3 regions of the Streptomyces sp. NPDC051576 genome follow, and region 1 is predicted to be linked to each of the others. Evidence: riboswitches for the same ligand, from Rfam matches in the RefSeq annotation. Region 1 holds a riboswitch; each other region holds the start of a gene.
The links. A riboswitch is a leader RNA that binds a small molecule or an ion and turns the genes downstream of it on or off. The one in region 1 is predicted to bind cyclic di-AMP.

Region 1 (2,256 bases):
CCCCGGCGGCCGTGTACGCGTCGAGTACGGCGAAGGAGGCCGCCTCGTCGGCGGTCCAGCCGAAGACGTTGCCGCCGAGGACGAGCGGGAAGATGTCGAGGTCGGACCGGCCCAGCTTGCGAAGAGAAGTCATGCTCTACGTCAACAGCCGGACCGGAACCCGATATTCCAGCAGGATCGCCGGGTGGCTCAGGGGTTGAGGCCCTTGCTGCGCAGCCAGGGCGCCGGGTCGCTGGCGGTCGCGGCGCCGTTGATGTGGACCTCAAGGTGGAGGTGCGGCCCGGTCACGTTGCCGGTGGCTCCGACGCGGCCGATGACGTCACCGGTGGCGACCTTCTGCCCGACGCTGACGTTGATCGAGGACTGGTGGCAGAACCACAGCTCGGTGCCGTCGTCGAGGGTGATGATCGTGCGGTAGCCGTAGGACCCGGCCCAGCCCGCCTCGGTGACCGTGCCGCTGTGGATGGCCTTGATCAGCGTGCCTGTGGGCGCCGCGAAGTCGAGCCCGGTGTGGTAGCCGGAGGACCACATGGTGCCGGCCTGACCGAAGGTGCCGGTGATCGTGTACGACCCGACCGGCAGGGTGTACTGCTTGGCCAGCTCGGCGAGCTTCGCGGCCTCGGCCTTCTTCTTGGCGGCGGCCTCCGCGGCCTCCTTCGCGTCCGCGGCCTTGGCGGCGGCGTCCTTCTCGGCCTTGGCCGCGGCGTCGTCGACCTGCTTGGCGACGGCTGCCTCGGCGGCGGCCTGCGACTTGCCGTCGACCTGGAGCTGCTGGAGCTCGGCCTGCTCCATGATCCGGTTGCGCAGCAGCTCACCCGCGTCCGAGGTGCCCTTGGCGGTCTCGGTGGAGGTCACGCCGACGCTGCTGAGCGCGGTCGCGGAACCCTTGGGGGTGCTGGAGGAGTCGTCCAGCAGATGCCCCACGGAGGGCAGGTCCGGCAGGGAGATCGAGACGGGCGGCTTGCCGGTGTTGGCGCTGGCCATCCCGCCGGCGCTCACGGCGGCTATGACACCGACACCCAGGACGGTGGAGCTGCGGGCGAATCCCCCGCCACCACGCTGCTTGGCGACACGGTGCTTGCCGCGGTTGGGGGGAACGGACTCCGCGCTGGGGTTCCACTCCTCCCAGGGGCCCTCGTCGGGGCGGTAACCGCCGTACACGAACGGGGCTTCTGGGGCAGCCTGGTTGGACGCCACGTGGGCGTGCTCCTTTCCTTCCTTCTCGCCTACCGGGTTAGCTGACGGGTTCGGAGCAGGAAGGTCTCCTACGCGCGTAAACCTGTCGTGTTCCCACGGCGGTCGACGAGCGATTCACCCCAAGTGGTGGTTCCCCGGTTCCCTTGCGGGATTCGGCGCGTGCGCACGGAGCCGTCTCTTGTGACGGCTGGGACGACCGCGCTGCGTTATCGAACGTTAATAGACCCGGGCACCCGATTCCAAGCTGTTCCGCTTGATCATTAACCTTTCCTTGCTGGACGAAGGGCCCACGACCGGCGAAAAACGGGCGAGTTGACCAAGTCTCAGAATTCCCACAGCTATTGACGGTATGTCAGTTGTTATGCGGAGGGCGCTCGCCCGATCACACCTGGTGACACCGTTCATGGATGGCGTACGGCGATCATCGCCATGTCGTCCGACATCCCGCCCCCGGAGTACCGGCGCACCTCCTTGGCGAGGATCCCGAGCAACGACTCGGGGCTGCGGAAGGTCCGTCCGGCCAGCCGCTCCCCGGGATCGAAGAAGACGCCGTGGCAGTCCCGGGCCTCGGACAGACCGTCGGTGTACACCAGCAGCGTGGCCCCGCCCGGGAACGGGAACTCCTGGGCGCGGTCGGGCCAGAACCCCAACTCGCCCATGCCGAGCGGCAGTGCGGGTTCCTTGACGAGCAGGGTTTCCACAGTGCCGTCCGCGTTCAGGAGCAGCGGCGGCGGGTGACCCCGGTCGACGATCCGTACGACGCCGTCGCCGTGCGGGAGTTCGGCGAGGACGGCCGTGGTGAACCCCTCGAACGCGTCGAGGCCGTCGCGCCGGGTGCCCTCGCGGGCCAGCGCCCGCTCCAGCCGCTGGGCGACCTCCTCCAGGGTGGTCTCCTGCTCGGCCGCCTCCCGGAACGCCCCGATCACCACGGCGACGGCGGCGACCGCGCCCATGCCCTTGCCGCGCACGTCGCCGACGATCAGCCGTACGCCGTGCGGGGTGTCCTGCACCGCGTACAGGTCGCCGCCGATGGACGCGCCCTCCTGGGCCGCCTCGTAC
Region 2 (2,256 bases), on a different contig from region 1:
CGTCCGCTCCCCCATGCACACCGGTGTGGACGCGGGCCGGTTCTTCCCCTTCGGGAACGACGCCGATCTGCCGCCGGACCAGCGGGACGAGGACGCGCGGTCGGCGTGCTTCCAGTTCGAGGTGCCGGACGAGACCTGGGTGCTGGGGCGGCCCAGGGTGCGGCTGCGGCTGACCTGCCCGGTGCCGCGCGGGCAGGTGATCGCCCGGCTGTGCGACGTCGCCCCGGACGGCTCCTCGACCCTGGTCACCCGGGGCGTGCTCAACCTGTCGGCGCGGCACGGGCGGGACCGGGCGGTGCCGTGGACGCCGGGTGCCACCGAGGACGTGACCTTCGAGCTGAACGGCATCGGGTACGCCGTCCCGCCCGGCCATCGCATCCGCCTCGCGGTGTCGTCGGCGTACTGGCCGTGGATCTGGCCCCAGCCGGAGTCGGCGGCCGGCTTCACCCTGGACCCGGAGGGCAGCGCGCTCGAACTCCCCGTGCGGGAGCGGGAGTTGACGGATGACCTTCGCACCGACGACATCCGTTTCGAGGAGCCCGAGGAGGCCGAGCCGCTCGGGGTGAGCCAGCCGGTCACCCTGGACGAGCCGCGGCCCGAGCGGCTGGTCGTGCGGGATGTCGCGAAGGGCGAGTGGCGGCTGGAGGTCGACCCGCGCTACGGCGGGACGCGCGTGTATCCCGACGGCCTGGAGTTCACCGAGGACGCGCTGGAGACGTACACGATCGACGAGTCGGATCCGCTGTCGGCGCGCACCCGCTCGGACTGGTCGATCCGGCTGCACCGGCCGGAGTCGGCCTGGGACACGACCGTGCGCACACGGTCGGAGATCACGTGCGACGAAACGGACTTTATTACCTCGAATGAGGTTATCTGCACCGAAGGCGAAGAGGTGATCTTTCACCGAACCTGGGAGAAAAGGATTCCGAGAACTGCCAGTTGAGGATGAATGCCCGATTTGCCGTTCTTAATCCTCCCGTGAGTTGGGTCACGCTTTTCTGTGGATGACCTGTGTCCCGCTCTGTCCGCGTTTCCCCTTACGGCGTTTGACAGTTGACCCTTGGCTCGCGCAAAGGATCAAGTGCCCCATACGTCTCAGACCAAGGTCAATAGGGGTTAGGTGTGATTCCGCCACTTGTTCCGGACATGTGCTCTCGCATACGTTCCCGGCCTGTCGGGCGGAACGCCGAATCCTGCCGCCGTCCGGTATCCCAGTCACGAACATCTCGCACGGCAGGAGCGGGGGACCCAGGTAAGTCGCCGGACCGGTCGGCACGACCGGCACGGCTTGGGGTTAAGTCACGTCCGCAAGGGCGCGGCCGGGCACCTCCCAGCCCGAACCCGACAGCTCACCTCGCAGGCGACGGAGAGGAACCTCGTCATGCCTGCAACCGCTCAGTCCCGCCGCGCCCGCCTCGGCCGCAACCTCGCCGTCCTCGGCACCGGTGCCGCGATCCTCGCCCTGCCGATCGTCGGCGCGACCTCCGCCTCGGCCGCCACGACCACCTCGACCACGGCCGCCGGCTACACCAACAACCTCGACGGCTGGATCCGCGAGTCCCTCGCGATCATGGCGCAGAAGGGGATTCCGGGCACGTACAACGGCATCTACCGCAACGTGATCCGTGAGTCCTCCGGCAACCCGTGGGCCATCAACAACTGGGACTCCAACGCGGCGGCGGGCACCCCGTCGAAGGGCCTGCTCCAGGTCATCGACCCGACGTTCAACGCCTACCACGTGGCGGGTACGGCGTACGACCCGTACGACCCGGTCGCGAACATCACCGCCGCCTGCAACTACGCGGCGGCGGTCTACGGCTCCATCGACAACGTGTACGGCGCCTACTAGAAACCGGCGTCCAGCAGCAGTCTTTCGAGGACGACGGCGATGCCGTCGTCCTCGTTCGACGTCGTCACCTCGTCGGCCACCGCCTTGAGTTCGGGATGGGCGTTGGCCATCGCCACGCCGTGGGCCGCCCAGTCGAACATCGGGATGTCGTTCGGCATGTCGCCGAAGGCGATGGTGTCGGCCGGGGTCAGGCCCAAGTGCCGGGCGGCGAGGGCGAGGCCGGTCGCCTTGGTGATGCCGAGTGGCTGGAGTTCGACGGTGCCGGGGCCCGACATGGTGACCGAGGCCAGCGAACCCACCACCGAGCGCGCCGTGCACGCCAACTCGTCGTCCGCCAGGGCGGGATGACGCAGCAGCACCTTGCTGATCGGCTCGGCCCACAGGTCGTCCCGCCGCTCGACCCGTAC
Region 3 (2,256 bases), on a different contig from region 1:
CTCGAAGTCGCCCTCGGGCCGCCGATCCGCGAGCAGTACCGCGAACCTGTCGGCCCAGCCGACCATCGCCCCGTCGGGCCCGGGGTCGCCGACGCCCTCGGTGAAGCTGTCCCCCACCGCCACGTACGACCCGATCACTGATCTGCTGTCACTCTTCGAATCGTCTGCCACGGCAACCATAATTCACCCTGGACTGTGACCTACGCGATCGTATTTACGGGTTGACGGTCGGTGAGATAAGCCACTTGTAAAGGGTTGTCCAAAGTCGGAATAAGTCTCTGATCAGGGGCGTTGACTACGGAACCGCCGCGCCCCTGACCAGGCGTCAGCACCGAACTCAGCCGACGGTGACTCCGTGCGAGCGGAGGTAGGCGACCGGGTCCACGTCCGAGCCGTAGTACGGCGTGGTCCGGATCTCGAAGTGCAGGTGCGGGCCGGTGACGTTCCCGGTCGCGCCGGAGAGGCCGATCTGCTGCCCCTCGGTCACGGTCTGGCCGGCCGAGACGGACAACTGCGACATGTGGGCGTACTGCGAGTACTCGCCGTCCGCGTGCCGGATCACGACCTCGTTGCCGTACGCGCCGTCGTAGGCCGCCGAGACGACCGTGCCCGCGGCGATCGCCTTGACGGTGGTGCCGGTCGGGACCACGAAGTCGACGCCCGTGTGGTAGCCGCTGGACCACATGCTGCCCGCGACGTGATAGCCGGTGCCGATGGTGGCACCGGTCACGGGAAGCGCGTAGCCGGTGGAGGTGCTCTTCGACGAAGAAGCCGAAGACGCCGAAGAAGAAGACGAAGAGGCGCTCGTCTTCGACGAGTTCGACGAGTTCGACGAGCTGGACGACTCGGTCTTGCCCGTCCCGCTCGTCGTGGCCTTCTGGCCGAGGGTGAGCTTCAAGCCCGGGTGGATCAGCGACGGATCGCCGCCGATGGCCTCGCGGTTGTCCTGGTAGAGCTTCTTCCAGCCGCCGGTGACGTTCTGGTCCTCGGCGATCTTCGCGAGCCAGTCGCCCGACCGCACCGAATACGTCTTGACGCCCGCCGACTTCGAGGCGGTCTTCTCGACGACCGTCTTCTCGGACGCCGGAACTGACTGAACCGCCTTTTCCGGAGCGGAAGTCGTGGTCGCGGCATGGGCGCCGGTGGCTCCCATGAGCGGAAGGGCGAGCGCTGCGCCGCCCGTTCCGGCTACGGCCATCGAGCGGGTGAGGCGCTGGGACTTCGGGCGGCGGTGCTTACCCTTCGCGGGCATGACGAATTCCTCTCCGGCGCCTGCGAGGTGAGCTGTCGGGTGCGGGCTGGAGATGCCCGGCCGCGCGCTGGTCGCGGCTTTACCCCAAGCCCGTTCCGGAGACCGGAACAGGCGTCCTACCTGTGGGTCCCCCGCTCCTGCCGCATTCGGGTGGGTGTGTGCGGAGTCCGGTCGGCGGCAGGATTGGGCGTCCGTCCGGATTGGTGGCGAACGTAAGCGAGGAAGACGCAAAGGGACAAGCAGGAGGTTCCACGGATTTGCGTTTCTTGTGGCCTCCTGTGGGAATTAACAGTCACCCTCCGTGAATTCCCACCGGACTCCCGCCTCAATTCCCCTGGAAAAGCACGCCAATTACGTGAACATGACGAACGACGTACGGTCACGAATATGACTCTGCTCACGTACCTTCTCCTCAGCTTCCTTTATTCCAGAGCGAGTTGGACTAAGGCTGCAATTAGGACAGAAGGTTCAGATGCGACGCAGTCGGAGAACCGTCGCATCAAGGTCACCGTGCAGCCCGGTGCGCAGTCCGTGGTGCAACAGGACCGCACCTCGGTGGACTTCGCCCGTTTCGAGACATTCGTACGACGCTGTCGGGTCGAGCCCACGCAGTCGGAGGGCAGGTACGGGCTCGCCGTAGTGCTGCGCCTGGAGGAGGGCAAGGACGACGGACTCCTCGCCGCGCACGTACTGCACCGCGCTCAGTCCACCCTGCGGCGGGCGCAGCCGGTGGAGGTCGCCGTGCTGGACGAGCGGGCGGATCTCCTTGTAGAGGTCCACCCACTGGCGGGCCTCGGCGAGTTCCTCCTCGGTCCACTCCGAGAGGTCGCCGCCCACGCCGAGCACTCCGGACATGGCACTCACGAACCGGAAGCGCAGACTGCTGACCCGGTCGTTGAGCTGGGTGTTCGGGCTGTCGGTGACCCAGGCCGCCATCACGCGCGCGGGATGGATCTGACTGAAGCCGTGCTGGATGGCGAGCCGGTCGAGCGGGTCGGTGTTGT

Region 2: linked by a shared signal. The riboswitch ahead of AB0M63_RS01000 (transglycosylase SLT domain-containing protein) and the one ahead of AB0M63_RS09830 (M23 family metallopeptidase) in region 1 are both predicted to bind cyclic di-AMP.
Region 3: linked by a shared signal. The riboswitch ahead of AB0M63_RS37520 (LysM peptidoglycan-binding domain-containing M23 family metallopeptidase) and the one ahead of AB0M63_RS09830 (M23 family metallopeptidase) in region 1 are both predicted to bind cyclic di-AMP.

What each region holds. Positions count from the first base shown of each region.
Region 1 is NZ_JBFAZO010000003.1:21,712-23,967, forward strand. It holds gene AB0M63_RS09825 (aldo/keto reductase) at 1-133, opposite strand, end outside; gene AB0M63_RS09830 (M23 family metallopeptidase) at 190-1,197, opposite strand; cyclic di-AMP (ydaO/yuaA leader) riboswitch at 1,209-1,365, opposite strand; gene AB0M63_RS09835 (PP2C family protein-serine/threonine phosphatase) at 1,599-2,256, opposite strand, start outside.
Region 2 is NZ_JBFAZO010000001.1:212,748-215,003, reverse strand. It holds gene AB0M63_RS01005 (CocE/NonD family hydrolase) at 1-943, shown strand, start outside; cyclic di-AMP (ydaO/yuaA leader) riboswitch at 1,175-1,376, shown strand; gene AB0M63_RS01000 (transglycosylase SLT domain-containing protein) at 1,382-1,849, shown strand; gene AB0M63_RS00995 (HAD family hydrolase) at 1,846-2,256, opposite strand, start outside.
Region 3 is NZ_JBFAZO010000014.1:74,209-76,464, forward strand. It holds gene AB0M63_RS37515 (SGNH/GDSL hydrolase family protein) at 1-138, opposite strand, end outside; gene AB0M63_RS37520 (LysM peptidoglycan-binding domain-containing M23 family metallopeptidase) at 338-1,252, opposite strand; cyclic di-AMP (ydaO/yuaA leader) riboswitch at 1,257-1,419, opposite strand; gene AB0M63_RS37525 (alpha-galactosidase) at 1,721-2,256, opposite strand, start outside.